DNA from 4 places in the Pseudoalteromonas sp. PS1M3 genome. Region 3 is predicted to be linked to each of the others. Evidence: predicted binding sites of a transcription regulator. Region 3 holds the regulator's gene; each other region holds the start of a gene.
The links. The regulator sigma-54, encoded in region 3, starts transcription at its own class of promoters, with help from an activator protein. The targets are predictions, from matches to a motif close to GTTGGCACGNNNNTNGNNT.
Positions count from the first base shown of each region.

Region 1: the regulator sigma-54 is predicted to act here: its motif matches at 5,127-5,145, upstream of PS1M3_RS00310 (YggN family protein).
Region 2: the regulator sigma-54 is predicted to act here: its motif matches at 2,007-2,025, upstream of PS1M3_RS11910 (flagellar basal body rod protein FlgF).
Region 4: the regulator sigma-54 is predicted to act here: its motif matches at 3,188-3,206, upstream of PS1M3_RS13805 (BON domain-containing protein).

Region 1 covers NZ_AP022624.1:55,007-62,728, forward strand. Annotated here, with positions in the region: gene PS1M3_RS00280 (monodechloroaminopyrrolnitrin synthase PrnB family protein) at 1-1,116, shown strand, start outside; gene PS1M3_RS00285 (aminotransferase class V-fold PLP-dependent enzyme) at 1,118-2,242, shown strand; gene PS1M3_RS00290 (RNA-binding protein) at 2,226-2,714, opposite strand; tRNA gene PS1M3_RS00295 (tRNA-Ser) at 2,837-2,929, opposite strand; tRNA gene PS1M3_RS00300 (tRNA-Ser) at 2,979-3,069, opposite strand; gene PS1M3_RS00305 (hypothetical protein) at 3,287-3,427, opposite strand; gene PS1M3_RS00310 (YggN family protein) at 4,292-5,089, opposite strand; gene PS1M3_RS00315 (PA3496 family putative envelope integrity protein) at 5,471-5,656, shown strand; gene PS1M3_RS00320 (glutathione peroxidase) at 5,772-6,269, opposite strand; gene PS1M3_RS00325 (AzlD domain-containing protein) at 6,489-6,788, opposite strand; gene PS1M3_RS00330 (AzlC family ABC transporter permease) at 6,785-7,489, opposite strand; gene PS1M3_RS00335 (cytochrome b/b6 domain-containing protein) at 7,588-7,722, shown strand, end outside.
Region 2 covers NZ_AP022624.1:2,559,362-2,567,083, forward strand. Annotated here, with positions in the region: gene flgH (flagellar basal body L-ring protein FlgH) at 1-401, opposite strand, end outside; gene flgG (flagellar basal-body rod protein FlgG) at 417-1,205, opposite strand; gene PS1M3_RS11910 (flagellar basal body rod protein FlgF) at 1,226-1,969, opposite strand; gene flgE (flagellar hook protein FlgE) at 2,126-3,490, opposite strand; gene PS1M3_RS11920 (flagellar hook assembly protein FlgD) at 3,550-4,230, opposite strand; gene flgC (flagellar basal body rod protein FlgC) at 4,244-4,675, opposite strand; gene flgB (flagellar basal body rod protein FlgB) at 4,681-5,088, opposite strand; gene PS1M3_RS11935 (protein-glutamate O-methyltransferase CheR) at 5,230-6,060, opposite strand; gene PS1M3_RS11940 (chemotaxis protein CheV) at 6,081-7,013, opposite strand; gene flgA (flagellar basal body P-ring formation chaperone FlgA) at 7,156-7,722, shown strand, end outside.
Region 3 covers NZ_AP022624.1:540,380-548,101, reverse strand. Annotated here, with positions in the region: gene PS1M3_RS02560 (calcium/sodium antiporter) at 1-273, shown strand, start outside; gene PS1M3_RS02555 (KpsF/GutQ family sugar-phosphate isomerase) at 277-1,248, shown strand; gene kdsC (3-deoxy-manno-octulosonate-8-phosphatase KdsC) at 1,249-1,800, shown strand; gene lptC (LPS export ABC transporter periplasmic protein LptC) at 1,797-2,351, shown strand; gene lptA (lipopolysaccharide transport periplasmic protein LptA) at 2,341-2,877, shown strand; gene lptB (LPS export ABC transporter ATP-binding protein) at 2,874-3,599, shown strand; gene PS1M3_RS02530 (RNA polymerase factor sigma-54) at 3,669-5,168, shown strand; gene hpf (ribosome hibernation promoting factor) at 5,195-5,482, shown strand; gene ptsN (PTS IIA-like nitrogen regulatory protein PtsN) at 5,487-5,939, shown strand; gene rapZ (RNase adapter RapZ) at 5,959-6,804, shown strand; gene PS1M3_RS02510 (HPr family phosphocarrier protein) at 6,848-7,120, shown strand; gene mgtE (magnesium transporter) at 7,229-7,722, shown strand, end outside.
Region 4 covers NZ_AP022624.1:2,955,455-2,963,176, forward strand. Annotated here, with positions in the region: gene PS1M3_RS13790 (alpha-amylase family protein) at 1-882, opposite strand, end outside; gene PS1M3_RS13795 (tRNA1(Val) (adenine(37)-N6)-methyltransferase) at 1,034-1,735, opposite strand; gene srmB (ATP-dependent RNA helicase SrmB) at 1,811-3,037, shown strand; gene PS1M3_RS13805 (BON domain-containing protein) at 3,278-3,598, shown strand; gene PS1M3_RS13810 (mechanosensitive ion channel family protein) at 4,372-5,328, opposite strand; gene PS1M3_RS13815 (hypothetical protein) at 5,618-6,028, opposite strand; gene yaaA (peroxide stress protein YaaA) at 6,125-6,904, opposite strand; gene tal (transaldolase) at 7,126-7,722, shown strand, end outside.

The sequences.
Region 1 (7,722 bases), 490 kb from region 3:
ATAAATACTGAATTAGAGCAGCTTTATTTGCAGCAATTCGATAAAGCAAATGTTGAAGGTGTTGGTGAGAAATTAAAGCAACAATTAAAAAGGCAAGGCAATGTATTAATTTCACACTTGTTAGCAGAAGGAAATACCGATCAAGGGTTTGATCGTGCATTTGATTTATTAGGCAATGTTGGATTATTCATGGCTGCATGTCGCCGCCATGAAATAACTGAGCCCAGTAGAGAAACTACTTCACCTTTGGTAGAGGCATCGGCATTGGCAATGCATATTGGTGCGTCGATTGGTGTAACACCGCGGTTTGCTACCGCGCATTTAACCACCCACAATAAAGCTGTTAATGGCACCTATAAGCGCTTTACTAATTTACCTGATGAAAAACTTTTTTTAGATTATAACACTCAAGGTATTTTAGCCTACAAGCGAGCAAGTGATGCCTTATTAAAGATAGTACCACTGGGTATTTCACACCCTTTGTGTGGTGAATTACTAAAGGCTGCAAAGTACGCGCTCATTAATGTAATTGAATCTAACAATGCACTTTACACACAATTAGATACAGATCGTTTTTTTAACTGCGTTCGCCCTTACTACAAACCATACCGTGTTGGTAAAGAGATTTATCGAGGTGCAAACGCAGGCGATTTTGCCGGAATTAACGTAATTGATATGTTGCTTGGTCTTTGTAGTGCGAATGAGCCAAGCTACTCACAAATGCTGGTGGATAAGTTTTTATATATGATGCCAGAAGATCAGCAAATATTAAGAGAGTCAATGCGAATACAAAGCTTTATGGATGATTTTTTACAGGCGCAGCAATATAAAAATAGCAACTGGTTTAAATCACATGGAAAGCTATTTATACAAGTATGTAAGTTACATGGTGACACAGCAATCGGACATCATAACCAATTAGTAGAAAAATTTATTGCGCAACCTTCAAAGCAAATGCACGAGCAACATTTAAGTAAAGTAACGGCAAGTGGACCGCCACTTCATGTATTACTCGATTCGTTAGAAAAGTTGAGGGATAGACGCGCAGCGGCAAAAAGGGACGATATAAAAACGCGGTTTGACGATCTCAATTCATTAAAAGAGTGGGTGAAGTAATATGCTTAAAAATGATTTTTGTATATCTGAAGGTTGCTACTTTTTAAGCCACTCCGTCGGCAGGCCACTAAAAAGTTCTCAACAGTACTTTACAGAGCACTATCTATCACCATGGCAAGATTCAAATAAAGAGCCATGGCAACAATGGTTACCTCAAATAGATGCGTTTACTTCTGCACTAGGTAAGTTATTTAATTCGCCAAGTTCACAATTTTGCCCGCAAGTTAACTTATCAAGCGGTTTAACTAAGTTAGTTATGTCGCACCCTCAATTACAACAAGCACGCTGCAAAGTGCTTATGGCACAAAGCGACTTTCCAAGTATGGGGTTTGTAATGCAAAAGGCGTTACCGCGTTGTGCAGAAATAACGTTTATTCCTGAAGAAGAAGACCTAAGCGATATAGCTGTATGGGAGCGTTATTTAACATCCGATATAGATATGGTGTTTGTAAGCCATGTTTATTCAAATACGGGGGTTCAAGCACCGATAAGCGATATTGTACTACGCAGTAAGATGACTAATAGCCTTTCAATAATTGATGTGGCGCAATCTGCTGGAGTGTTGCCTATTGATTTAACAACGCTTGATGCCGATTTCATGATTGGCTCAAGTGTTAAATGGTTGTGCGGCGGGCCAGGTGCAGCCTACTTATGGGTTAATCAAAACCAGCTGGAGCAGTGTAAGCCAAAAGATGTAGGGTGGTTTTCTCATGAAGACCCCTTTGAGTTTAATATTAACCATTTTAGTTATCATCACAGCGCGCTGAGATTTTGGGGAGGCACCCCTTCTATAGCCCCGTACGTGATTGCTGTGAATAGTATAAATTACTTTGCAGATCTGACAGTTAGAAAGGTAAGAGAGCATAATCTCGCGATGATTTCGAATATTCATCAGCATTTAAGTGAATTTGTTGTATCACCAATACAAAGCAATCAATGTAGTGGTACCGTTATTTTGTTTTTTAAGAATAAACAGCAGCAAATATTAGCAGCGCTGGGTAAAGCAAACATGAGTGTTGACGAGCGCAAATACGGAATACGAGTCTCACCGCATATTTACACAACGGAAGAAGATGTAAACGCACTTATCAATACCATAAAGCAAGCGCTTAAGGAATTTGACTAAGCAACTGCTTTCGTTGACGTAAAGCATCTATTTGTTGTTGTGTACGCGTAACCTTTGATTCATATGCGCTGGTAATTGGCGCTGTTTTTTTAGCAATGGCGTCAGCAATAGAAGAGGCGCCTAACCGGTTAGCCTGATCTTGTGTAACATAGCTGGCTTGCTTTACTTGCTCTTGGTAGGTTTTTTCTGTTTGTTTAAGTGTTAATAGTAGCTTGCTTATTTCACGTTCTATTTGCTGAACTTCTAAAAAATTGTCTACTGAACTATCGGTAACATTATTTGCTTGAGTGGGGCTTTTATAGGCTTCAATTATATTGATTTCTTTTAGTGTGATCTGTTCGGCATCTTTTGAGCAAGGTGTTTGGCTAAAGGTAGGAACACCTTTAATTACACACTTGTATACCGTTGTATTTTGTGAAAAAGAAAAAAAAGGTAGCGCTGTGCATGTAATTAACAATATGAACCTGTTCATAGCAAACCTAAAGTGGCTATCGTTTTAGTAATAATGCACTAAGTCATAGCGGGTTACAATTTGTTTAATTTTTATAAAATTTAGGCACAAAAAAACCACAGTTAAGTGGTTTATATAGTATATGGTGGAGAGGGAGGGATTCGAACCCTCGATAGAGCTACAAACTCTATACTCCCTTAGCAGGGGAGCTCCTTCGGCCACTCGGACACCTCTCCAACGCATAACCGGTTGTATTGATGATATAAAAAACCACCAACTAAAATATGGTGGAGAGATAGGGATTTGAACCCTAGATAGGCTACAAACCTATGCCGGTTTTCAAGACCGGTGCATTCGACCACTCTGCCATCTCTCCGTGACGCAGAATAATACTTAGGTGATGGGGGTGTGTAAATAGCAAAATGTCTGTTTGCCTAAAAAATAAACGTAAATACGTGTTTTTTTACAAATTAGGGGAAAATAAGGCAATTATTAATAAAATAAAGAGGTTGCAGCAAACTGTGGGAGCTAAAAAAGAGACTTTTTAGTGGTTGGGTGTTTGCTGCACCGAATAAATAACCATGGTTGGGTGATTATTTATATTGCGCTGCGCCGCCAAGTGCTAATTTTTTTCCAAGCGTATTAAGTCTAGCTAGCATTTTTGCTTTTCGGTTGGTTGGTTTAACTGCAATTTGTGTGTTTGCTGTTTGGTTTAATGTATTTATAGGGTTCATCACTTGGCTCCGGTTTAGGTCTGTTGAAAACATGCGCATTTTGCATGCAAAGTGTACAAAAATAAAACGATAAAAATTACCTGTGAGGTATTAGTTATTTTTATCTGAAGTGGTGATTGTTAATCAAATGTTTAATTGTGTTTTTTCTGTTTTTTAATTTTTATTTCACTTGGTTGTTTTTTAGTTTGTTGTTTTAAATGTATTTTTACTATTTTTGTTTTTTATTTATGCATATTCGATTGTTTTAAATGGGTAATTATTCAGATTATTTTATTTAGGTTTTAATCATTGTGTTTGTAGTGTTTTTTATTGCAGCTAGTAGTTATGTTTAGCGCAATAAAAATCGTCAATAATTTGATATTTAAAATAGTAATTGACTTAAAAATACGATTTTTTAATAGTGTGCTTCTCTAATAAATAAAAAGCGCCTGCTATGAGGCAGGCGCTTTAGTGTTAGTTACGTTTAAACGTGTCTAACTGGGGATGGAGCCTCTCAGCTTTTTGCTAAGGGCATAAATTTTGAAGCAAATTGCTTGCTGAATATTTTAGTCTTGCTTAGCCACTAAAAATTGGATGATTAAATCTTTAGTGTTATCAAAAACAGGGGGGCATATGAGTTAAATTTATGTCCATAAAACGCTGCTTTTATCTTTATTGTTTATAACGATAAATAACGAACGCAGTCTATGTTTGTATAAAGCCATAGAGTTGTTTACTTAGGCAAGTACTAACTAGACCAATGGCCCTTATTCTGAGCCGAACAACATAAACGAGAAAAAAGAGACAGAACAGATACAAAAAAGCAGCATTCAATAAAATAAAATGCTGCTGAAGGGATGTTAAATATAGTGAGTTAATTGCGGGTTATTTAACGTGTTTAAAGGTAAATAATTGATAACCTTCTAGCTCAGGAACTAACGTTACTAGCTGCTCTTCTTGTTTTGCAATTTCAGCAAAATTACCGCATAACGAATTAGCTCGTTGCTCTAAGTTGTTCGCGTGTAACTCTACTTTCTCTTCAATTTGTGCGCCCATATTTTCCATGCGTTCTTCGAATGCATCCATATCGCCGCCAGAACCTAATAACTCCGATCCAAGCGCAACCAGTATACTACCCATAGATTGCATGACTGCTGATTCAACGGCTGTTTCTATTTGTTTTTCAAACTGATGCTCAAAGTTTTCACCAAATTGGTTAAAACTTTGCTGGCCCATAACAAAGGTGCCTTCTTGATAAAACGTGTTTTCTACTTCTACGCGTATATCGTCCATTAACGATGACATATCGTCTAAGCCATTAATGTTAAAAGCATTACCAACTTCTTCCAAAGCAACACCGGCGATTTTTACGCCGTCTAATGCTATATTAGCGACTTCGGGTAGCTGTATACGTAAGCTATCAGAGTATTGAGTAAGAGCTTGGCGTTGTGAGTTATTAAGCGCTACAAACTCACCGTTTACCATTAAATCGCCATTGCTGTTGAATTGCATAGCTTGGTTTTTTGCTGTAAAAATTTCTAGTTCGTTTGGCTTGATGCGAACATCATTTTTAAACTCTACGTCGCATTGATCGTTGCTAAATGAAATTGTTGAATCATTATCGTTGTGTGCCATAGCAACAGGTGTACAGATTAATGCGCTAACTAATAGTAAATTTTTCATGTGATGACTCTATTTTTTGTTGATAACAAATAACTAATAACAAGTTTGGTGCCACTATTTTTTTATCAACAAAAGCAATGGCTTGCATTTCATACTAGGTTTAAAGGTCTGTTTAATTTTTATTATTAGACTATATTTTAGTGAAATTAACCAATGAATATAAATTTATAAAAAAAATTTATCGATACGATAAAAAACTCTCACTTTCCACAATTGCAATTTAGCGCTATTTATTCACATTAATGACATGAAGGCTATTTACTATGGCTTTGTGGCTTTACTTTGATGCTAATTTGCACAGCATATTGGTGTTAAATTTTTTAATTTACCAATTACATTAATTAAAGCGTAATTGGTCTCAAACACTTTATGGAGTGGGTTGTGGGTAAGACATTTAGTTACGATGCGCTAGATGATGATTTTGTTGAAGACGAATACGAAATGGTCGGTCGAAATCAACACGATAAAAACAAGCAAAAGGTTAAGAAAAAGTTGGAAGACTACCTTGAGCAAAAACGCTTGCGCAAAAATCTAGGCGAAGATGACTTAAGCGATTACATTGATTAAATTGCACTAGTATAAATACAATACCAATTAATAACGGCAGCTAAGTGCACAGACAAGTACGCTTAAGCCGTTGTTACATTGGCAATAAAGAGGCTAATAGCCTCTTTATTACTTTTTACTGTGTGCTTTTAGCCTTACTTAATGCTTTTTGTATAGTGAGCTCTATCTTTTCTGGCTTAGTAAAAGGGGCATAGCGCTTAATTGGTGTGCCATCGGCTGCAATTAAAAACTTAGTGAAATTCCATTTTATTTTTCGAGTTAAAAACCCCGGTAAAGCTGATTTTAAAAAGCGAAATACAGGGTGTGCATTTTTTCCATTCACATCAACTTTGTCTGTTATTAAAAAACTGACTCCGTAATTTATTAAGCACCCTTGCTCTATTTGCGACGCATCTCCAGGTTCTTGTTGGCCAAATTGATTGCACGGAAAGCCTATAATCACAAGTCCTTGACTGGCGTACTTTTCATGAAGCGCTTGTAAAGATGCGTACTGGTAGGTAAATCCGCATTTACTTGCAGTATTAACAATGAGTACAACTTTTCCCTCAAAGTCATCAAAGTTAATAGGTTGGCCTTGTAGACTTGTTGCGCTTAATTGATGAAACTTTTGCATGGTGGCTTCTTATTATTGTTGTTAGGTATACTTTAACGCGGTAAAGGTTGCACATAAAGTATAAAGTATACTCGTGACGCGAGATATGTGACCTAACGGCCTTGGTATAGTTTGAGCTAAATTTTGCGTATTGCTTATACCTAATTCCACATCCTTGTAGGTGAAAAATAATAAACAATCCTCAGACTGCTAAAACTTAACTTTAGAGGGTAATAAGCCCTAATTTAAAATTAGAAACAAACCCATACCGGCAAGTGTTGTGTAATAAATGTTATGTGTTTTATAAGCTACAATAATGGCTACAATAGCAGCACTTAAGTAAGGGTTTTGCCAATGTAGGTTTATGCCTTCGTCACCCAAAAATACAATAGGAACCCAAATAGCGGTAAGCACGGCCGGTGCACTAAAGCTTAAAAATTGCTGCATTTTAGGGCCTACTTTAAAAGGCAATGCACGGTGTAAAAATAAATAACGCGTAAAAAACGTAATGCAGGCCATGAGTAAAATAGTGGTCATCATGTTTTAGTGTCCTTTTTCGCTGTTAGCCTTGCCGTTGTATAGCCTGCACTCATTGCTAATAATGCGGAGCACACTAGCCATAATTCAAACCCTGTGCTTTTTAACCACGTAGCAGTAATACCTGCCACAATAACAGTCACTAAAGAGGCGGTATTTTTAATACCTGGAATAACTAAGGCGATAAAAGTAGCTGCAATTGCAAAGTCGAGCCCTAAGTTAGTTAAATCAGGAAGCATAGATCCTGCAACAATGCCTATTAATGTCCATATATTCCATGCGATGTAAAAACTAAAGCCTGCACTAAGCGCATAAACTAAACGCACTTTTGTACGATAAGCTTTACGGTGATGAGAAAACGCAAATAATTCATCGGTTAATACAAAGCTAACAGGTAGGCGCCATCGCATTGGTTGATCTATGACTTTGTGTCTAACAGCAAGTCCATATAAAAAATGCCGAGAGCTAATTATAAACGTGGTGAATAATATGGTAAGTAAGGGGGTGTTACCCGCCATAAGTTCAATAGCGACAAGTTGAGCTGAACCTGCAAAAACCAGTAACGACATGGCTTGTGTTTCAAGAGCTGTAAATCCATTTTGAATAGCTAAAGAGCCGCAGAGTATTCCCCATGGAATAACGGCTAAGCAAAGCGGAAGCATATCAAAAAAGCCTTTTATTATCGCTTTTTTAACTGGTTGCATAGCATTTACCTTGCTGGCTTGTAGAATGGCAGATAATGACACCTTATTATGAGGTTGATTAGCATTTTAATAATACTGTTTTTTAGAGGGTAAACACAATGACGACGATAAAAGTATGGGATGGGTTTATACGGTGTTTTCATTGGCTGTTAGTCATTAGTATTGCTGTTTTATATTTTAGTGTAGAAGAAGGCATGATTGAGCTGCATTTTGTTGCTGGGTTCTTTACTTTA
Region 2 (7,722 bases), 1.6 Mb from region 3:
TGATTTGATCTAGAATCCCCCGTAAAAGAGGCGTCACTACCAATGCCAAACTGGATACTATCGCCGCCTATATTGACCGGAAGGCCTCCGAGCCCTATGACAGGGTCTAGGCTTGCATCAGATTGCTTATCGGTTTCGGTTTTAGCTGCTTTAGTAGCTTGAGTAGACTCTTGTAAATTTACAGTAATAATGTCGCCAGTACGCAGTGCTTTTCTATCTGCGTATAAGTCGTTTGACACATTAGTATTAAATAACGAACCTGTTGCAACTACGGGTTCCATACTTGGTTCAGGATACATTGGCGCATAATAGGGGTCATCTTGAACAATATCACTATTTTGTGTTGAAACACAGCCACTTAAAAATAATGTACCTACCGCAAATAACATATAATGACGCATAATTCCCCCTACACCTTATAATTGCTGATTGATGTAACTCATCATCTCGTCAACAGCCGAGATGACTTTAGAGTTCATTTCGTAAATACGCTGCGTTTCAATTAGGTTAACCAGCTCTTCAGTTACATTTACGTTTGATGTTTCAAGTGAGCCCTGAATAATTGTGCCTAAGCCTTCTACACCCGGGTTACCTTGCACAGGCGCGCCACTTACTGCCGTTTCGGTATAAAGATTTTGCCCTACAGGCTCAAGGCCCGATGGATTAATAAAATCGCTAATTGTAAGCTGGCCAATCACAACATTATCAGCTTGACCTGAAATACGAACAGATACCTCACCATCTTGTGAAATAGTAATTGATTGCGCATCATCGGGAACATTCATTTCTGGTTGCACCACATAACCAGAACCAGACGTGACAATTCGACCATCGCCATCGGTAGTAAACTGCCCATTACGCGAATAAGCAATATTGCCATCGGGTTGTAATACTTCAAAAAAGCCAGGCCCTGAGATCATCCAATCCAATGAATTCTCAGTGGTTAGCATATTACCCTGAGAAAAGTTTTTTTGGTTAGCCACTACTTTTGCACCAGCACCTAACATTAAACCAGACGGCATTTCAGTGTCTTGCGACGATCGCCCACCTGGCTGGTTAATATTTTGATAAAGTAAATCTTCAAAAATAGCGCGGCTTTTTTTATAACCTACCGTACTGGCATTCGCTAAATTGTTTGATATAACCGAAATATCGGTTTGCTGAGCGTCTAGCCCCGTTTTACTGATCCACAATGCTGGATTCATAATCGTGTCCTCATTTAAAGTTAAACTATGCGCATCAGCTGATCTTGTGATCTATCCAGATCTTCAGCTGTTTTCATCAGTTTTACTTGTAACTCAAATTGACGTTGATGGCTGATCATATCGACCATTTCGTGAACTGGGTTCACATTAGACATTTCTAAGGTTCCGCTTAAAACTTTGACATTGGCAGAAGTATCAACAACCTCTCCTGCTTTAGGCCTAAATAAACCATCGTTCCCTTTTTCTAGTTGAAAACTATTAGCTTCAACCACCTTTAAGCGGTCAACTTCTTCTAAAAACGTAGCAGGCGCCCCCTGCGGGCGAACTTGAATTGCGCCGTCTTCACTAAATTCAATTTTTTCAATCGGTACTGGTAAAATGACTGGCCCGCCTTCGCCAATTACTTGACGACCATGGCTGGTCATTAACATACCTTCAGCGGTAATATTTAATGTACCCACCTTAGTGTAAGCTTCATTGCCTGAGGCATCTTGGACGCTTAACCATGCGTTATCACTCATTGCAATGTCGAGGTCTCTACCTGTTTCAACTATGCCGCCAGAAGTCATATTAGAACCTGGGCGCTCTTGCATAGAAAACACACGTGATGGCAACCCTTCACCAAAAGCCTGCATAGAGCGAGCTTGTGCAAAGTCTGACTTAAATCCAGTAGTATTCGCATTAGCCAAATTATTGGCTTTAAGGGCTAGCCCCTGTAAGCTTTGTTTAGCGCCTGAGGCCGCAATGTAGACCATTTTGTCCATAGCATCGACTCATATTAAAAATCTCTATACACAAGAAATGCAAAATAGATGCCACAATAGGAAATGATGTGAAATGGTTATAAAACAAACTAAATGAAGTGAAAATAAAAAGGGCCACTTTAAAAAGCAGCCCTTAAAATTATGTTAAGTATTAAATTAACGAATCTGTAAGATTGCCTGTTGTAGTGTTGAGTTAACCTCAAGCGCACGAGAGTTAGCCTGGAAGTTACGCTGAGCACTTATTAGGTCAACCAGCTCATTAGTTAAATTCACATTTGATTGCTCTAGTGCTGATGAATTTATTGAACCTAAAGTACCTGAACCAGGTTCACCCGCAATTGGCTCACCTGACGTTAAGCTTTTTTTCCAAGCAGTATCACCAACTTGTTGAAGGCCTTGCGAGTTTGAAAAACGCACCATAGCAACTTGACCAAGAAATGTTGAGTCGCCATTACTGTATGATGCAACAACCTTGCCGTCTGTACCAATATCTATGCCAGCCAAACGACCTACCGTAGCACCATCTTGGTCTAACGCTTTAACTTCAAATCGGCTTGCGTATTGAGTAGGCACTTTATTTGTAGTGCCCGCTTCATCACGCCAGTTAATATCAATATCATCTGGAAAGCTTGCGCCATTAGTTAAAACATCAGATAAACCAGCCGCCGCACCCGCACCACCAGGTACAGTAAGCGGGTTAAAGGTTGTACCTGTATTAGCAACACCATCAGTGCTACTTGGTAAGCCACTTGAGTCAAATTGAAAGGTTGATAGTGGTGTAAATGGTGCTGCCGTTTCTTCTAGACCTGCAGGGCTGAATGACTTGCCATCTAATGTAGCGTAAGTTTCCCATTCGTTATCATTACCCGTTACTGCAGAATCAGTTTTAACAAAGAAAAACTGTAATACATGGGGTTCACCCAGAGAGTCATAAACCGTTGTTGATGTAGAGCTGTTATATGAAGCACTCGTTTCTGGGTCAAAAGCAATCGAAGGCGCATCTGCACGAGAGTCTAAGTTAAATGAGCTGTAAACATTAGTCGTTGCACGTGGTGAACCCGATGAATCTGGGATCTGCAATGCAGACGATGTGCTCAAACTTACAGACGTTGTATCACCTGTTGCTTCATCAACAGGGAAACCTTGTAAGTAATTACCCTTTGCATCAACTACAAAGTTATCTTTATCTAATTTAAAAGCGCCTGCTCGCGTATAAGTAAAGTCTTGCGCGCCCAAGTCTTGGCTCATTGCAAAATAACCCTCGCCTGTAATCGCTAAATCAAGTGAGTTATTAGTAAATTGCAGCGAACCTTGGTGAAATTGCTGAGCAACCATAGTGGTTTGAACACCGTCACCATTTTTAGTTCTACCTGAACTAAACACTGAAGAAGCATATACATCTGCAAACTCAGCGCGAGACTCTTTAAAGCCGGTTGTATTAACGTTCGCAATATTATTTGCGGTAACGTCTAAATCTTTTTGTGCGGCAGCTATGCCTGTTAATGCAATATTGAAGCTCATAATTGACCTCTAACCTATTAAATACAGCCTGCAAACAGGCGAAATATTATCAAACTCTATTACGCGATCTCTGCGACATCAGTCAGCCTAACCGCACCTTCTTTAGTGTTAATAATGATGCCATTGGCACCGTTTATATTTACACTTTCAATATTCTTGAACGTAGCAATGGGTAAGCTTGAAAACTCACCATTTGTACTGCCTTCAGCTACAATATTGTATTCACCCTCAGGCAACCGCTCACCGGCTTCGTTTTTACCATCCCAAGCAAAGCGTATTGCACCAGCAGACTGTGAACCTAAATCAATACTGCGAACTAATTGACCTGACTCATCAGTAATACGAAGCGTTAAGCTATCTACTGGGCTTTCTGCAACGACGGAACCTTTCGCTTCACCCGTTGCATTTAAATCTAAGGAATCCGACTCAAGTAATGCTTGCTTACCAACCAATGTTGATGCCTGCAAAGCAGAGTTAGATGTCATCGAAGCTGCTAGCGACTCAAAATTACTATTAAGATTTGAGATACCTTCAGCCATCGTAAAATTGGTCATTTGTGCAATCATTTGATCGTTATCAGCAGGTTTACTCGGATCCTGAAACGATAATTGCTGAGTTAACAACGAGAAGAAATCTTCTTGAGTTAACGCATCGCTTTGCTCTTCGGTTGTCGTTGGTGTTGTATCCTGCCAACGCAAAGAATCTAAATAGGATGAAGATGTACTAATATCGTTACTCATAACCTACCCTCGGTTAACGCTGACCTAGCAGCAGAGTTTTACTTAACATTTGCTTAGCTGCATCAGCAACTTGCACGTTTGTTTCATAAGAGCGAGAGGCAGAAATCATGTTCGCCATCTCCTCTACAACATTAACGTTGGGTTTGTAGATATAACCATTTTCATCCGCACTCGGGTGATTAGGGTTGTATTCAATCTGCAGTGGTGCACTGCTTTCAACAATGCCCAGCACTTTAACACCAACAGAAGAGCCCTGATTATTACTTACCGACTCAGAAGCTTTGGTAAGCTCTGCAGCAAATACAGGTTGTCGCGCTCGGTACGTTTTGTCTTGAGAAGAGCTAATTGTATTAGCATTCGAAATATTACTCGCAGTGGTATTTAAACGAACATTCTGTGCGCTCATACCAGAACCAGCAATATCAAAAACGTTATATAAACTCATAATTATTATCCTTGACTACCGAGAGCTTTATTCAGGCCTTTAAATGTGCCGCTTAAAAATTGTAAGCTAGCCTGATACTCCATAGCATTCTGTGTATACAAGTTCCGTTCCACCTGTACATCCACTGAGTTACCATCACCTGTATCTGTTTGATTTGGCGTACGAAATAATTCATCACCACCCACACTACGGGTACCACCACCAATGTGTTTTTCATTAGTAGTTACCATTGTATTGCCGCTTTGCTGGTGTGATTTTGCCGCTTTTAATGCTGAGGCAAAGTTAATATCTTTTGCTTTGTAGCCCGGCGTATCAGCATTAGCAATATTACTTGCTAGCACTTCTGCTCGTTGTGAACGGATCAACATAGTATGCTGATGCACACCTAAAGCTTTATCAAAACTGATAGCCATAACCATCTCCAAAAAATTGACTTAACTTGAATAAAGCAATAAATAAGCCATTTATAATTGAGTAATTATATTTTTTGTAATCGAATGATTTAAAATGAAAAACGACACATGATGTGTCGTTTTGAAGGAAAGAAAAAAGGTTTATTTCTTTTGGTAAATAATGCCAGGGTTGCATCTAACCATATCAAATTCGTCACTCAACCCGGCCATTGACTCCGAAGCCCCTAAAAATAAATAACCTTTAGGATTAAGCGCTTGTGCAAATTGTTTAATAATTTTTGCTTTTACCTCTGGAGAGAAGTAAATAAGTACATTGCGGCAAAAAATAATATCGAATTTACCCATTAATGCATACGAATCTAGTAAATTTAAATGCCTAAAGCTCACTTGTCTTTTCAAAGTGTCGTTAACTTTTGCCATACCATTGCCGCTGTCTGTAAAAAACTTTTTTCGACGTTCTGCAGACAACCCGCGCGCCAAAGCTAACGCGTCATACTCGCCATTTTTACACATGTCTAGCATAGTGTTAGAAATATCAGTACCAATGATCTGAGCACCCATTTTTAAAACGTTAGGCTGCTTAGATTGAAACTCAGCAACCGACATAGCAATAGAATAAGGCTCTTGACCAGACGAACTAGCTGCAGACCAAATTTTTACAGGCCGCCTCAAATCTTTAAACTCAGGAAACAATCTGTTCTGAAGTAGCTCAAAGGGGTATTGGTCTCTGAACCACAAGGTCTCGTTTGTAGTCATCGCATCAACAACAGCCGCGCGCAATTGCCTCTCATGCGGCCCGAGTGTTTTGCTAACAAGTTCAGATAACGACCCTACATCAAAACGAGCCATAAGGGGCGCAAGTCTACTTTTTACCAAGTATTGCTTGTTTTCACCAAGAACAATACCGCATTGCTGTTCTAAAAACGAACGGAACTGATCGTATTCATTTTGCTGCAAGTCTTTATTATTCAAATTAGTAGCACCTGTTTTGATTATTCACAATGAACCCACTTTTTAACCGCCGTGGCTAATTCATCAGGGTTAAATTTGGCAATAAAATCGTCAGCCCCAACCTTTTCAATCATTGCTTGGTTAAATACACCACTCAGTGATGTATGCAAAATGACATGCAAAGGGGCAAGTTTAGGATCTGCTTTTATTTCTGCAGTTAGTGTATAGCCATCCATTTCAGGCATTTCAACATCAGATATAAGCAAAGCAACACGTTCTGTAATATCTGTTTGACAATCAAGCTTGGCAATTTCTTTTAATCTTACGAGTGCTTCTTTGCCATTTTTAGCCAACTCAGTTTGTACACCCAGCGGCTCAAGTGCTCGTTTTACCTGATTTCGCGCAACCGCACTGTCATCAGCTATAAATACAATTCGTTCACCTAAATCTTTTTGAATGTCACCACTTTCAGCAACTTCAGAACTTACTTCTGTGTTAACAGGGCAAATTTCATTTAATATTTTTTCAACATCTAAAATTTCTACCAGCTCATTTTCTATTTCAGTAACGGCTGTTAAATATGAATAACGTCCGGCACCCGATGGTGGTGGCATTATTTTTTCCCAGTTCATATTAACTATACGTTCAACACCACCGACCAAAAAACCTTGCACTGAGCGATTATATTCAGCAATTATGATAAAGCTGTCTTTGATGTTATCGATTGGACGTCCACCTACCGCCATAGATAAATCTATGACAGAAATAGTTTGTCCACGAATATGAGCTACACCACGAATATAAGAATTCGATTTTGGCATACTAGTAAGCGGAGGACATTGAAGGACTTCTCTTACCTTAAATACATTGATCCCAAAACGCTGGCGCCCTCTGAGTTTAAATAATAGTAATTCTAGGCGGTTCTGGCCAACCAACTGAGTACGCTGGTTTACTGAGTCTAAAATGCCTGCCATTAAAATCTCCTTTAGAAAACAAATAATACGGAACGATAATTGCTTCCTACATATACAAAGCTACACAACATCGTGGGAGCGTCTTAATTTTGACGCAAAATATTTATACCCTGTTTGAAACCATAAGCATAGTCGAAACATTATGAGTTTGTTAAAAAAAATCAAAAGATACAGTGTTTTTTATTTTGTTACTAGCCTAGGAATGGCATTCCCTGTATCTGCACAAGTATTTAGTAAAGCATCACTACAAGAAATGGCTGTAAAATACATTGCTGAACAAATTGGCGAACACGATAGTGAGCAAATACACCTCAGTGCATTGCCATTAGACAGCCGTATACCTGATCGTGCTTGTTCAACGACACCTGATATTATTTCATCAAGTGAACCACCGTTTAACAGACAAATTACAATACAAGTAAAATGCGACGATCCACAAAGCTGGGCACAATACGTACATATAAAGGTGCTAAAAATGGCACCTGTTGTTGTAACAACTGATAATATTGCGCGCGGTGAAGTAATAACCAGCGCTCACCTAACCGTTGAAATGAAACCGACACACTTTGTAAGAGTGCAATATCAAGACGATCCTAAAGCACTTATTGGCAGTCGAAGTAAACGCAACATTCGCGAAGGTATGCCAATATTGCTCAATCAAATATGTATGGTATGCAAAGGTGATGCTATTAATATTTATGCAAGCACA
Region 3 (7,722 bases):
AAAAATGAAGATGACTTAGCACTGGGTAATATTGTTGGCTCTAATATTTTTAATATTCTTGCCGTGCTGCCTTTCGCAGGCATTATTAACCCTTCTGTTATAGACCCATCTGTTGCTAACCGCGATATACTTATTATGATTGGTGCCACAGTTGCGCTTATTATCATGTCATTGAACTTTAGAGGTGCTCAGCGCATCAATAGAGTAGAGGGCGGCTTATTATTAATCGCTTTTTTAGGCTACCAAGGGTATATTTTCAGTCAAGTAGGGTAAGTAATGGCAACGCTAAATTTTATTGAACAAGGCCTACGTGTATTAGACATAGAGCGCCAAGCATTGAGTGATATTGCACAATATGTGGATGAAAATTTTCATCAAGCATGTCAGTTAATATACGACTGCCAAGGCCGAACTATTGTTATAGGCATGGGGAAATCGGGTCATATTGGCAATAAAATAGCGGCGACATTAGCAAGTACTGGCAGCCCTGCATTTTTTGTACACCCAGGTGAGGCAAGCCATGGCGACTTAGGTATGATCACTAAAAATGATGTGGTTATGCTAATTTCTAATTCTGGTGAAACAAGCGAAGTCCTCAATATAATTCCCGTTTTGAAACGCCTCGGCGCAAAAATGATAGCCATGACAGGCAACGCTAGCTCAACAATGGCAACGCTTGCAAACGTACATATTTGCATAAAAGTACAAAAAGAAGCCTGTTCGTTAGGCTTAGCCCCTACAGCAAGCACAACAGCAACACTTGCAATGGGCGATGCCATGGCAGTTGCACTGTTAGAAGCCCGCGGCTTTACAGCTGATGACTTTGCGCTATCTCACCCCGGCGGCAGTTTAGGTAAACGTTTACTGCTGACCCTAAAAGATGTCATGCATAGCGGTAAAAACACACCTATTATTAACGTTACGCAAACTATAAAAGATGCACTGATAGAAATGTCGGCAAAAGGCTTAGGCATGACAGCCATAGTTGATTCTCAGCAACAACTTGTAGGGCTCTTTACCGACGGTGATTTACGTCGTATTTTAGAACAACGAATTGATATACATACAACACAAATAGATGTTGTAATGACCAAGTCCTGCACAACGGCAACGCAAGATATTTTGGCCGCTGAAGCACTTAATATTATGGAGCAAAAGCGTATTAATGGTTTAATTATCGTTAATGAGCAAAACCACCCTATTGGTGCATTAAATATGCAAGACTTATTAAAAGCAGGAGTATTATAAATGCAATTTGAAGAGCTCTATCAACCATTGAGTGAAGACGCAAAAGCACGTGCAAAAAAAGTAAAGCTACTTATTTGTGATATTGATGGTGTGTTTTCTGATGGTCGCATTTATTTGGGTAACCAAGGCGAAGAGCTCAAAGCATTTAATACAAAAGATGGCTTTGGCATTAAAGCGCTAATTAATAGTGGCTTTGAAGTTGCGGTAATTACAGGACGCCACTCAAAAATAGTACAACAGCGTATGACAAGCTTAACAATACAACATATATACCAAGGCCAAGAAAATAAATTACTCGCTTACGAAGAACTAAAAACAAAGCTCAATTTAAATGATGAGCAAATTGCCTACATTGGCGATGATGGCCCAGACATGCCAGTGATGGAGTTAGTAGGGTTTGCTGTTGCAGTAAATGACGCACATCCGCTAATAAAACGTTTAGCACATTATACAACACAAATGCCAGGTGGCTTTGGTGCAGTGAGAGAACTAACCGACCTGCTAATGCTTGAAAATAACAAACCTTTGACCACAAAAGGGACTAGTTCATGAATGCAGCGCGCATAATATTAAGCGTTTTATTCATCAGCTGTATGGTTTGGCTTTGGTACCCTTATTTTACACAAGTAAATTTACCACAACAAACCGAAGCAGACATAATTGCAAAGCCAGATTACACAGCCATAGAGCTAAAACAAACAGCGTATGACGAAAATGGGAAAATCAGCCATAAAGTAACGGCAGCGCGAATGGAGCTATATCAAGAATTAGGGTTTACCTTTTTTGATAAACCTATTTTTACGCTATACAACAACAAGCAAACATGGCGAATTAACGCTAATGAAGCAACATTATACGAAGGCAGACAACTAATATTAGAAGGTAACGTTGTTGCTAGTAATTTAACTGATAACGCAATGATAGATAAAATTAATGCTGATAACATTCAGGTAGATATAAAATTACTAACGATGCAATCAGAGCAGCCTGTCATTGTTACAGGGCCCAATTTAAAAATCACCGGTAAAGGCTTAGAAGCCGATTTAAAAACCGAAGTGATAAAATTAATTAACCATACGCGAACTATTTATTATGACCAATAAACTATCAACACTCTTTATTATTCCAACATTTTTACTTGCATTAGGTACTAATGCCGCTGAACCAACAGCGCCAATTTCTGCAAATCAAATTTCGATTAGTGCGGATAAACAAGAGGGTCAACTAAAAGAAAACGTAGGTATCTTCGAAAAAAATGTTGAAATTATTCATGGCGACAGAAAAATTACCGCAGACCGCCTTGAGGTTCACAAGCGCGATGAGCTAGGCGACAACAAGCAATTGTTAATTGCCACAGGTACGCCTGCATATTTTGAAGAAAAACAAGCCGACGGCACAATAATGAGCGCCAGCGCTAATGAAGTTAGGTACGATGTTTCAACGCGTTTTTTAACATTAATTGGAGATGCAGAGATATCTCAAGCTGGGCAAAAAATGAATGCTAAAAGCATTACCTACGATATAGAACAGCAGCTTATTAGCGCCGAAAAAGATGAAAGCTCAACTGACCGTGTACACACTATCTTAGTGCCTGTGGAGCCTAAAAAAAATGACAAAGGCCAACCATGAGCACATTAAAAGCAGAGCTACTAGCCAAAAGCTACAAAGGCCGTGAAGTTGTAAAAAATGTGGGCTTAGAAGTTAAAGCTGGCAGTATTGTAGGCTTGCTTGGGCCAAACGGCGCAGGTAAAACAACAACCTTTTACATGATTGTAGGCTTAGTCCCTAGCGACAAAGGCAAAATATCTATCGATGATAACGATATTACGCTTTTACCTATGCACAGTCGTGCTAGATTAGGCATTGGCTACTTACCACAAGAGTCGTCTATATTTAGAAAATTAACAGTGTATCAAAACTTAATGGCTATTTTAGAAACTCGAAAGGAGCTCACTAAACAAGCCAGAGAAGATACATTGAATAATCTATTAGATGAATTTAGCATTCAACACATTCGCGACAGCAAAGGCATGGCATTATCGGGCGGAGAACGTCGCCGAGTGGAGATTGCACGTGCTTTAGCCGCAGATCCAAAGTTTATTTTGTTAGACGAACCATTTGCCGGTGTTGACCCTATCTCAGTATTAGATATTAAAAAAATTATTGAACACCTGAAAAACCGTGGGATTGGCGTATTAATAACAGACCACAATGTAAGAGAAACCCTTGATGTTTGCGAAAAAGCCTACATTGTTTCTCATGGGGAACTGATTGCTTCTGGTACCCCTGAACACGTATTAAATGATAAAACTGTACGCGATGTATATTTAGGCGAGCAATTTAGGCTGTAACATTTACGCCTTATTTATAAGCATCTGCTAGTATTAATTATAACAACTTAAAAGGATTGTTAGAGATACATGAGGCAATCACTACAGCTGCGCATGGGCCAGCAACTTACAATGACACCTCAGTTGCAACAAGCTATTCGCTTGCTGCAATTAAGCACATTGGATCTTCAGCAAGAAATACAAGAAGCGCTCGACAGCAACCCATTACTTGAGGTTGAGGAGCAAGACTATGCCGATGATCTTGCGGGCAAAAATGAGCAAAAAGCGGATAACGATGAAGTTACAGTAACCGTATCTGCAGATGAAGCCCCTAGCGAGTATGAACAAGACAGTGGTGAAGCGCTTGCTAAAGATACCGTAAGTGACGACATGGCAATGGACGTTAGCTGGGATGAGTACATGAGTGCAGCCCCTGCATCTTCTTCAGGACCAATGCCTGAAGATGAGTCTATATATCAGGGCGCATCAACTGAAACGCTTCACGAATACTTAATGTGGCAATTACAATTAACGCCATTTAGCCCTACAGATGAAGCCATTGCTATTGCTATTGTAGAAGCAGTGGATGATTCAGGCATACTGACACTCAGTTGCGAAGAGATTTTAGAGAGCTTTAATCAAGATAACGACGATGACGTTGAGGTTGAACTTGACGAAATAGAAGCGGTTTTAAAGCGCATTCAGCTATTTGACCCAGTGGGTATTGCGGCACGTAGCTTACAAGAGTGCTTGTGTATTCAGTTAAATCAATTTGATAAAGGCACGCCTTTTATTGATGAAACAAAAATGATTTTAACCGAGCACATTGATTTGTTAGCTGCTCGTGACTACCGTACATTAATGAAAAAAACGAAGCTCAAAGAAGATGAGCTTAAAGAAGTAATGACACTTATTCATACGCTCAACCCTAAGCCTGCAGACACAATAGTACGAGAAGAGTCTGAGTATGTAATACCTGATGTGTCAGTTAAAAAAATTAAAGGCCGCTGGATTGTAGAGTTAAACCCAGACAGCATGCCAAAAATTCGTGTAAACAGCCAATATGCAGCGATGTCGCGTACAGTTAAATCAAGCGGCGACAGTCAATTTATTCGCTCACATTTACAAGAAGCTAAATGGTTTATAAAAAGCTTAGAAAGTAGAAATGATACACTTTTAAAAGTAACTAACTGTATTGTTAAACAACAACAGGGCTTTTTTGAACACGGGCCAGAAGCCATGAAACCGATGGTTTTAAATGATGTTGCCGAAATGGTAGAAATGCACGAATCAACAATTTCGCGCGTAACTACGCAAAAGTATATGCACACACCGCGTGGAATATTTGAGCTTAAATACTTTTTCTCAAGCCACGTAAGTACCGAAAATGGTGGAGAATGTTCATCTACGGCAATACGTGCACTTATTAAAAAATTAATCGCAGCAGAAAACTCAGCAAAACCATTGAGTGATAGCAAAATTGCGGATATATTGGCTGAGCAAGGAATTAAAGTAGCGAGACGTACAATCGCAAAATATCGCGAATCTCTTGCTATTCCACCGTCAAATCAGCGAAAGAGCCTGATCTAAGACGCTAAACAAAGAGGGTAATGCTTATGCAACTAAATTTAACTGGTCGTCATGTAGAACTAACTGATTCATTAAGAGACTATATAAATACCAAATTTGCGAAGCTAGAAAGGCACTCTGATCATATTAATAATGTTCATGTCATTCTTGATATAGAAAAATTAAATCAAAAAGCAGAAGCAACTATTCATGTAAGTGGTGCTGAATTATTCGCATCCACTGAACATCAAGATATGTATGCAGCTATTGATTCATTGATTGACAAGCTTGACCGTCAAGTAATTAAACACAAAGAGAAGCTTGCTCGACACTAATATGATGAAATTAAGTTCACTTATATGCCAGGACTGCAGTAAAGCTGCGGTCCTTTTTAATAGTAAAAAAAGAATTTTAGAGTTTATTAGCGAGCTGGCTCACGATAAATTACCGTATTTATCTCAACAGGATATTTTGGGCGCTTTATTAACCCGCGAAAAGCTAGGCAGCACAGGGATAGGAAGAGGTATTGCTATTCCACATGGCCGAATGAGCGGCGCACAAGAACCTTTAGCATTGGTGTTAGTAAGTGAAACACCGATTAATTTTGATGCTATAGACAACCGCCCTGTTGATATTTTTGTTGCACTCATCGTACCTGAAGGCGATAACCAACAGCATTTAAAGACGCTAGCAACGATAGCTGATAAACTAAAAAATAAAGAATTTTGTAAGCAGCTTCGCTGTGCTAAATCGGATGCTGAGTTGTATCAAATTATTGTTGACCAATCGTAACAAATTTAAAGGGTGATTAATGGAGTTGATTATCATAAGTGGCCGTTCTGGTTCTGGTAAGTCGGTTGCTTTACGCGTTGTTGAAGATCTAGGTTATTATTGCGTAGATAACATTCCAGTAAATTTATTACCTTCTTTGGTAAGAAGCGTTTCTGATAACTACGATAAAATTGCCGTTAGTATAGATGTGCGAAATTTACCAAAAGAGCAAGATGAATTTAATCACATCATCGAATACTTACCGGGTTTTACAAAACCAACGCTGTTCTACTTAGACAGTGAAGATCAAACCCTTATTAAACGCTTTTCTGAAACCAGACGCTTACACCCTTTATCAATAGATTCACTTCCGCTTGATTTAGCCATAAAAAAAGAAAAAGAACTTCTCGATGTGCTAATTACGCGCGCCGATTACATGATCGATACCAGTGAGCTAAGCGTTCATCAACTTGCTGAATCAATTCGCGAAAAAATATTAGGTAAAAAAGACAAGCAGCTAATTGTTACATTTGAATCTTTTGGTTTTAAACATGGCATTCCTAAAGAAGCAGATTACGTATTTGATGCGCGTTTTTTACCTAACCCGCATTGGGAGCCTGAACTAAAACCACTTAATGGCCTAGACCAACCAGTAAAAGATTATTTGGCTAGCCACAGCATAGTTCAAAAATTTACATGGCAAATACAAACCTTTGTACAAACTTGGCTACCACACCTAGAGCGAAATAACAGAAGCTATTTAACTATTGCGATTGGCTGTACTGGCGGGCAACATCGCTCTGTATATTTAGCGCAAACAATTGGCGAAAGCTTTGCAGTTACGCATCCCAATGTAAAAATACGTCACCGAGAACAAGAAAAGTAATTTTACAAAACTAATAACCTGTTCAGCTTTGATAGAGTAATGTATGCGTATAGAAGACACTTTTTTAATACAAAATAAATTAGGACTGCATGCCAGAGCCGCAACTGTATTAGCCCAACTCGCTGTAAAATTTGATGCTTCAATCACCTTATTTCAAGATGATAAAGAAGCTGCTGGTGATAGTGTATTAGCACTGATGCTACTTGAAAGTAGCCAAGGTAAAGAAGTTAAAGTGGTATGTGAAGGGCCTGATGCAGAGCAAGCTTTAAATGCCATTGGAGAACTTATTTCGCAACGATTTAACGAACAAGAGTAACGTTAATTTTTAACATTTAAATAAAATAACTATAATCAAAATAACTGGCTGCTAGGTCGTACTCCCCCACCCACTAGGTAACAGTTACAGTATAAATAAAGGACGCCAATGCCCGAAGCTTTTGAACAAGACTACCCACTACAACAACTAAAACAAGTGACCAAGTCACTTAATAGTGGTCAGTTTGTTCAAGTTAGGCGCATGCTCGCAAAAACAGCGCCATGTGATACTGCGTTATTATTAGAATCATCTCCACACAAAATTCGTCGCTTGCTATGGCAGTTAGTTGATCCTGATGTTCAAGGTGATGTACTCGAAGAATTATCAGAAGACGTGCGCCTGGGTATTATTGCCCAAATGGAGCCTGAGCACATTGCTGCTGCCACTGAAGACATGGGTCACGATGACCTAGGTGAAGTATTACGTAGTTTGCCTGACACCGTTTACCAAGACGTTGTTAGCGCCATGGACACCCAAGATAGAGAGCGCGCAACACAAGCGCTATCTTATCAAGAGCGTTCTGCTGGTGCACTCATGAACACCGATACGGTAACTATTCGCCCAGATGTGACCATTGATGTCGTACTACGTTACATTCGACT
Region 4 (7,722 bases), 1.2 Mb from region 3:
ACCATGCCCCCGCTGATTATCATGATTATCTACAAATACGACCGCTGACGAGCTTGGCATAAAGCCCCACCCTTCACCAAAATTACTTAACCATGCAAGCGAGCCGTTTCTAAATGTATTACCGAGTTGTGTACTGTATTTAAACTCGGTAACTAGCCCTGTACTTAAATACTCAGAGGCATCAACGGCTTCTGTTCCCTGATCAATCACTTCATGAAACACTAACGGCGAGCCATTTATTTTAGCCATAAGGCTTTGAATATCGCTAGCTGCTACGTGTTTAGCCGCATCAAATCTAAAACCTTTTACTCCAATAGCCTGAAGGTCGTTAATATAAGCAGCGAGAGTATTTTGCACGTAATTTGAAGACGTATTCAAATCAGCAAGTCCTACTAACTCGCAGTTTTGAACGCGGTAACGATTATTACCGTAATCTTCTGGATTTATACTACAGCTTTCATGAAAGTCTTGTGGGCTATAAATTGGGTATTGTTTATTACCAAACGTGCTACCCGCAACGCCATTACCACTGCCAGCCGCCATGTGATTAATTAAGGTATCTACATAAATATCGACCCCTGCACTTTTACAACGGTTAACCATATCTACAAACTGCGTTCGGTTACCGCCTCGACTTTGCAGTTGGTAGCTCACAGGTTGATAGCGAGTCCACCATTGGTTGCCTGTAATATGCTCGTTAGGCGGAGACACTTGTACAGCAGCATACCCTTTTGGCCCTAAAAACTGCTCGCATTCTTGTGCAACATCGGGCCAACTCCATTCAAATAAATGAACAAACGTAGTGGGTGCAGCAGCTGCAAGATTAGGCAAAAGCAAACCTAGGCTTAAACCGGCGGTGGTGACCATTTTATTCAGCTTCATAGTGTGTGTTTCCAAATGTTGGCGGGCTAAACAACATGCCCAACGTTATTTACAAGTGGTTAACACTAGTCTTGAGATTGATTAAATAACAACTGAATACGTATGCATTATGGGTAAACTATCCTTTATTATTAGATAATCTCCCTCACAATTACGCCATCTTTAAATAAAATGCCTTACACAAAGTAATGTAATCAGTAGTGTAATTATTGTTTAACTCTCTAATGCATAGCGTTGAATTGTCGGTTTGTGATTCTAGATAACTAAACGTCATTAAACTGCGGCTTATGGGTTTGCTAGGTGTCGCTTTTACTTGGCAATGTGCATTTAAATAAAGCCCTTTTTGAGTAGCAAGCTCAATAAATACTAAAGCCTCAGTGTTTGGCAGTATTAAACTAAACCGTGACTGTGAATGGCTAAGCCGCTTAAACGCGTTAATTAGCTCCTCAAAGCTCAAACCATCGGTGTGACGCGCAGTGTTTCGGGCGGCATTATTGCCTTTTAAACTGTGATTAAAGTAAGGCGGATTAGAAATGATGACATCAAAGGGAGCGTCACTATTAAAGCTTTGAATAGTTTGATGCTTAATAGCTATATTGGACCACGGACTATTTGCTACGTTTTGTAATGCTTGATTGTATGCGTTTTCATCTATTTCAACCGCAGTAATACTCAATGCTGGCCTGCGCTGTTTACACATTAACGCCAATAACCCCGTGCCTGTACCAATGTCTAGTAACGAGTTTGCACCAGCTAAGTTTGCCCACGCACCAAGCAAAATGCCGTCGGTTGAAACCTTCATTGCGCAGAGGTCGTGTTCAACCTTAAATTGTTTAAATGCAAAACCAGACATTTTTTCACCTTTTCATTCACCAAGCGCAGCATAGCGCGTATAATCAAGGTAATTGTCCACTATTTTAGACACTCTATGCAATTTTCTGAATTTGATCTTGATACCAAATTACTCGATGCCATTGATAAAATGGGCTACGAGAAGCCAACCAGTATTCAACAACAAGCTATTCCTGAAGCTCTTCAGGGACGTGATATTTTAGCGTCTGCGCCAACTGGCACAGGTAAAACAGCGGCATTTTTAATTCCTGCGATTCAATACTTATTGGATTTTCCGCGCCGTGAGCCTGGTTTTGCCCGCGTATTAATAATGACGCCAACACGTGAGCTGGCTTATCAAATTCATGAGCAATGTGAGTTACTAGCCAAACGTACACACCTAAAAATAGGTGTCGTGACCGGTGGTATAAACTACGGAACGCATAAAGAGATTTTTGAAAAAAATAACGACATATTAATTGCTACACCAGGGCGATTAATGGAATACCTTGAAACTGAAAACTTTCATGCTGAACATGTCGAAATGCTTATTATTGATGAAGCCGACCGTATGCTAGACATGGGTTTCAAAAAAGAAATGAGCCGTATTTGTGATGAAGCTAAAAACCGCCGTCAGTGTTTTTTATTCTCAGCAACCCTTGAGGGTGACAGCGTAGAGCGATTTGCAGAAACCACATTAAACGATCCGGCTTTGTTAGAAGCTGAGTCGTCTCGTAAAGAAAAAGCTAAAATTCACCAGTGGGTTCATCTTGCTGATGATTACCACCATAAACTCGAGCTTTTAGTCAACACCCTTAACGGCCCAGACGTGAGTAAAGCCATTGTATTTGTTAAAACCCGTGAGCGTTTAGAAACTCTCATTGGTGAATTAACTAATAACGGTGTAAAAGCCGCTTGGCTGCGAGGTGAAATGCCACAAGACAAGCGCATGAAAGCAATGGAAAACTTTCATAGTGGCCGCACTAAAATATTAATTGCAACAGATGTAGCTGCTCGCGGTATTGATGTATCTGACATTAGCCACGTTATTAACTTTGATATGCCACGTACCGCCGACGTATATGTTCACCGTATTGGCCGTACTGGTCGTGCAGGTAAAAAAGGCATCGCTATTTCATTAGTTGAAGCGCATGATATTGGTATTTTGTACAAAGTAGAACGCTACATTGAACAAAAGCTTAAACGCCGTGTAATTAAAGGAATAGAGCCTCAGCATAAAGAGGCTAAGCCACCGGTTAAAAAGCGCAAAGATCCGGTAAAAATGAAAGCAAAGAAAAAAGCGAAAGTTAAAAAGAAAAAGTAACTTAGCATATTTACCAAAGCCGGCGTATGCCGGCTTTTTAATGCGTGTAACATAGGTAACCGGTGCATGTAACACCTACCCATTTAAATGTAATTATTGCCCACCTGAATTCCCACTTAATAAAATAACCTTATATTTCAATAAATTAAAACTGGCACTGAACTTGTAATATTAAACACAGAATAGCCAGAATATTTAATGGTTTGGCTAAATTTTTAATTGATATAAAAGGATTGAGTTATGAACCGCTTAAAGTTAACTATCGCGTTAGTTTCGTTTTGTTGTTTATTTTTGTTAGCCTGCGCTACCAAAGTGAGTGCAGCAACACACCTAGCCGTAGTCAGCAGCGTAGCAACTCAACCTAACCTTCAGCAAACCATTACAAGCACGCTTCGTACTAACCCCAACTTTGCATTAAGCAATATTCGCGTACAGGTTAAAGATGGCGAGGTAATATTACATGGTCAAGCGCAAACCGGTTTTGAACGTGCGCTTGCTCAAAAGTTTTTAGAAAATATGGATGGTGTTAAAATCATCCGTAACAAAATTAGTGTTATTTGAATCGCATTTTTATTAACTCAATTGATCCTAGGCGCAGCATGTTACTCCAACACATGCTGCGCTTTTTTTGTGCCAGTATTTACTTGCAACTCACATTAACTACAATAAAGAACTCGCTTTAATTACCTCTTACTTACCGCCTAATACCAATTGTAAATTGCATACATTACAACCTAATATTTGCCAAAATAATCCGCTCTTTAAATAATAAATTTATATTAAGCCTAGGCCTGTTTAACTGACATTATTAAAGCGTGTTCTATCAAGGAGCAACATAATTACGGTGTGCGATTTGTGACCCAGTAAGCTAAGTACCTACTCCTGCATTATTTTAATGACTACGCCTATGTAGGTATAACTTAAAGTCGTATACAGCTTATACGCCCTACTTGCTCCTTATTACCTATTATTTAGGCAACAAGAAGAAGCAACCTATGAGGGAAGGGACCACAAAAGTTACTGCATGTTTTATATTTATGTTGCGTTATCGTCAGTTTCGGGAAGTAACTACACAATAGGCTTAGCCTTATCGATATATCACATAGCCCGCTTTCAATTTCACCCCAAAAGGTAAATAGGCCTTAATCAATAATCAATTAACGTTGCTCTCACCTTCTCAAACACTTAAATAGCCATAAAAAAATGCAGCTTTATAAAGCTGCATTTAGTCGTTGTGACTCATAAGTCATTTTTATTTAAGCCCACAACGCGTATTTAAATGTAAAATTGCGTTGCGAGTGAGTAAATAATTCCCACTGGTATTAATGGCTCATTTATTCGTTTTGGCCTGAATCAGCTCCACCAGCGTTGCCTTTATTTGATGATTGCTGACTTATTTTATCGCTGATCATGGCATCGAGTTTTTCACCGCCTTTAATACCAAAATCGAGCGTGCGAATAGGGAATGGAATACTAATATCAGCTTCATCCAACGCTTGTTTAACGGCAACTACACCTTTATGGCGTACTGTCATAAAGTCTGGTTCACCTGGGTATTTAATCCAAAACCACACCAATAAATTAATGCTACTGTCGCCAAAGCCTTCAGCATAAACATCGGTTTCGTTTTTACGAATGACAAAGTCCAAATCGTTAATTTTATCTACAATAACTTCTTTCGCTTTTTCAATGTCGTCACCATACGAAATGCCTACCGGTACCTCTATGCGCCTAACTCCAAGTGTGGTGTAATTTTTTAACACATTTCTGAATAATACCTTGTTAGGTACTAAAATTAACTGCCCATAAAAGCTCTCTATTAGCGTGTTACGCAGGTTTATTGAGTGCACTGAACCAAACACGTCGTCGGTTTCGATTACGTCTCCTGTTTTAAAGGGCTTGCGTATACCCATTGCTATGCCCGCAATCAAGTTTTCGGTCATATCTTGAAACGCAAAACCTATGGCTAAACCAACAATACCCGCACCGGCTAATAAAGAGGTAACCGTGCCTTTTAAACCCACAAAATCCAGCGCTATAAATACCCCAACGCACAGTACAATAACCTTAAATATTGACGCCATTAAATCGGCTATTTGTTGAGAGTCGAGTGAACGGCGCAATATGTTTTTCGTTAGGTTGCCAGCAAAGCGCGCTAGCATTGAAAATATAATGGCAATAATAACCGCCACTATAAAATTAGGAATGTGACTTATAACAACATCAAACCAACCGCCGAGTTTTTCTTCTATTAGCTTTTCAGCTTCACTAATTGAGGGAATACTAATCATTTAATTTGCACCTAATGTATGAAATGAATAGAACCACTTTGCAAATTTAGTACCAGCAAAAAAAGTTAACGACCTGCAAAAGGTCAAGTCGGTGCACATAGCGAAGGTTTAAAATAAAAAGTGACTATAGATGAAAGTTTTGTAATAAAAGACAATGCTCGCTCGGTTCAATAAGCGGTGCAAAAGAAATTGCCAAAAAAGTGAATACCCTGGCGCTGCAGGTGACGATTTAATGCATAACTAACGCATATAAGGGCTCAGATATAAGCCAGTGATGTTACTCTATATGCTATTTTTTGTGCGCACTAGAGTGATTATTCTTTTTTCCTACTACTGCATAGTAGGGCAAAATGACTCCAACACCTATGCAAATGAGAACTCGAAAATAAAATAAAAATGGGTCATTTTCTTTTGTATAAATACGATTTTTCCCCACCATTTCTCCCTCTATTGCACTATACCCTCCCCAGCAGATAAAAATAATGCCAAGGATGAACACAAAGACTCGACGACCCATCATTACATTTTCACAGGAGCTTGGAGGTATATCTGAGTTAGGGATGTTTGAGTTCGCTGCAACGGTTCGTTTTGTTATTTCACAATAAATTTGCTCTAGTCGCTCAGGGTATCTAGCTTTGTCTATCGTCTCTAGCGCTTCGCGCAGCTCTTTAAGAGAGTAACGGGAGTAATCGGGTGACAATGACGTGTTCCTCTAAATTTACTTTTTTTGCTAAATAAGGTAAAACCCCGGCTTACTTTGCTTTTGAAAAGCGAAATAAGCTTGGGGTTGTAAATATTAATTTCGCTCGTCGCGTAAAAATACCGGCTCTAATTCTTTCGCTGTCGCCTCTGCACTATAGTAATACCCGTCTACGGTAAATTCTTTTAACTGACTTAACTGCGTTACTTGGTTTTCTATAATGTAACGCGCCATCATGCCACGCGCTTTTTTAGCGTAGAAACTAATGACCTTATATTGCCCATTTTTACAGTCTTTAAACTGCGGCGTAATAATTTGCGCGTTGAGCGCTTTTTTATCTACCGCTTTGAAGTATTCGTTTGAAGCTAGGTTAACGAGATATTGTGCATCTTGTGCTTTTGTTACTTCATTTAGCTTATCAGCAATAATACTGCCCCAAAACTCATACAGGTTTTTACCACGAGAGTTTTCAAGCTTAGTGCCCATTTCTAGTCGGTACGCTTGCATTAAATCAAGCGGTTTTAACAGGCCATATAATCCAGATAATATACGCAAATGACTTTGCGCGTAATCAAGGTCGCTTGCAGTTAAAGTACTCGCCTCTAACCCACCGTATACATCACCATTAAAAGCAAGCGCGGCTTGTTTGGCATTATTAATGGTAAAGGGTTGCGACCATTCGCTAAAGCGAGCAGCGTTAAGGCCAGAAAGCTTATCGCTAATTTTCATTAAACTGCCAATTTGCGCAGGTGTTAGTTCACGGCATACTTTCATGAGTTCCTCGCTGTGCTCGAGTAATTCAGGCTGAGTGAACTTATCGGTTGCCGGTGGCGTGTCGTAATCAAGATTTTTTGCAGGTGAAATAACAGTGATCATAGTTAGCTATTGACTTGTAAATTATTTAATGTCAATTTCAACATTAAATGAAACGAAAAGCACGTTTTGTTTATATAAATCCTCCCTTAAAAATTCATACATTGCCGTTTTTTAATTGATAAGGACATAAGACCTATCAAGCATTGTCACACTGTTGCAGTATGGATGGTATATATTAAGGGTCGATTTTTCTTTTAACTTGCTTGGAATGAGGAAAGCAAATGACTTCAGCTCTACAAAGGCTAAAACAACATTCATCTATCGTAGCCGACACTGGCGATATTGAAGCGATCAAAAAGCATCAACCAGAAGATGCAACCACAAACCCGTCGCTTTTATTAAAAGCGAGCGAGATTGAAGCTTATAAGCCTTACCTAGATAAAGCTTGGAGCTATGCAAAAGAAACCGAGCAAGATCCAGCTAAACAACTAGAACTTGCATGTGACTACTTTGCTGTTTTACTTGGTAAAGAAATTAGTGAGATTGTACCGGGTTATATTTCTACCGAAGTAGATGCACGTTTATCGTTTGATACTCAAGCAACTATTGATAAAGCACACACATTACTTAGCCTTTACGAAAAAGAAGGTGTAAGCAAAGACAAAATTTTAATTAAAGTTGCGTCTACGTGGGAAGGTATTAAAGCCGCTGAGCAGTTAGAAAAAGAAGGGACTAAATGTAACCTTACTTTATTATTTAGCGACGCCCAAGCCCGTGCATGTGCTGATGCAAATGTATTTCTAATCTCGCCATTTGTGGGCCGTATTTTAGATTGGCACGTTGCTAACGGCATGGAAAAACCAACGGATCCACTACAA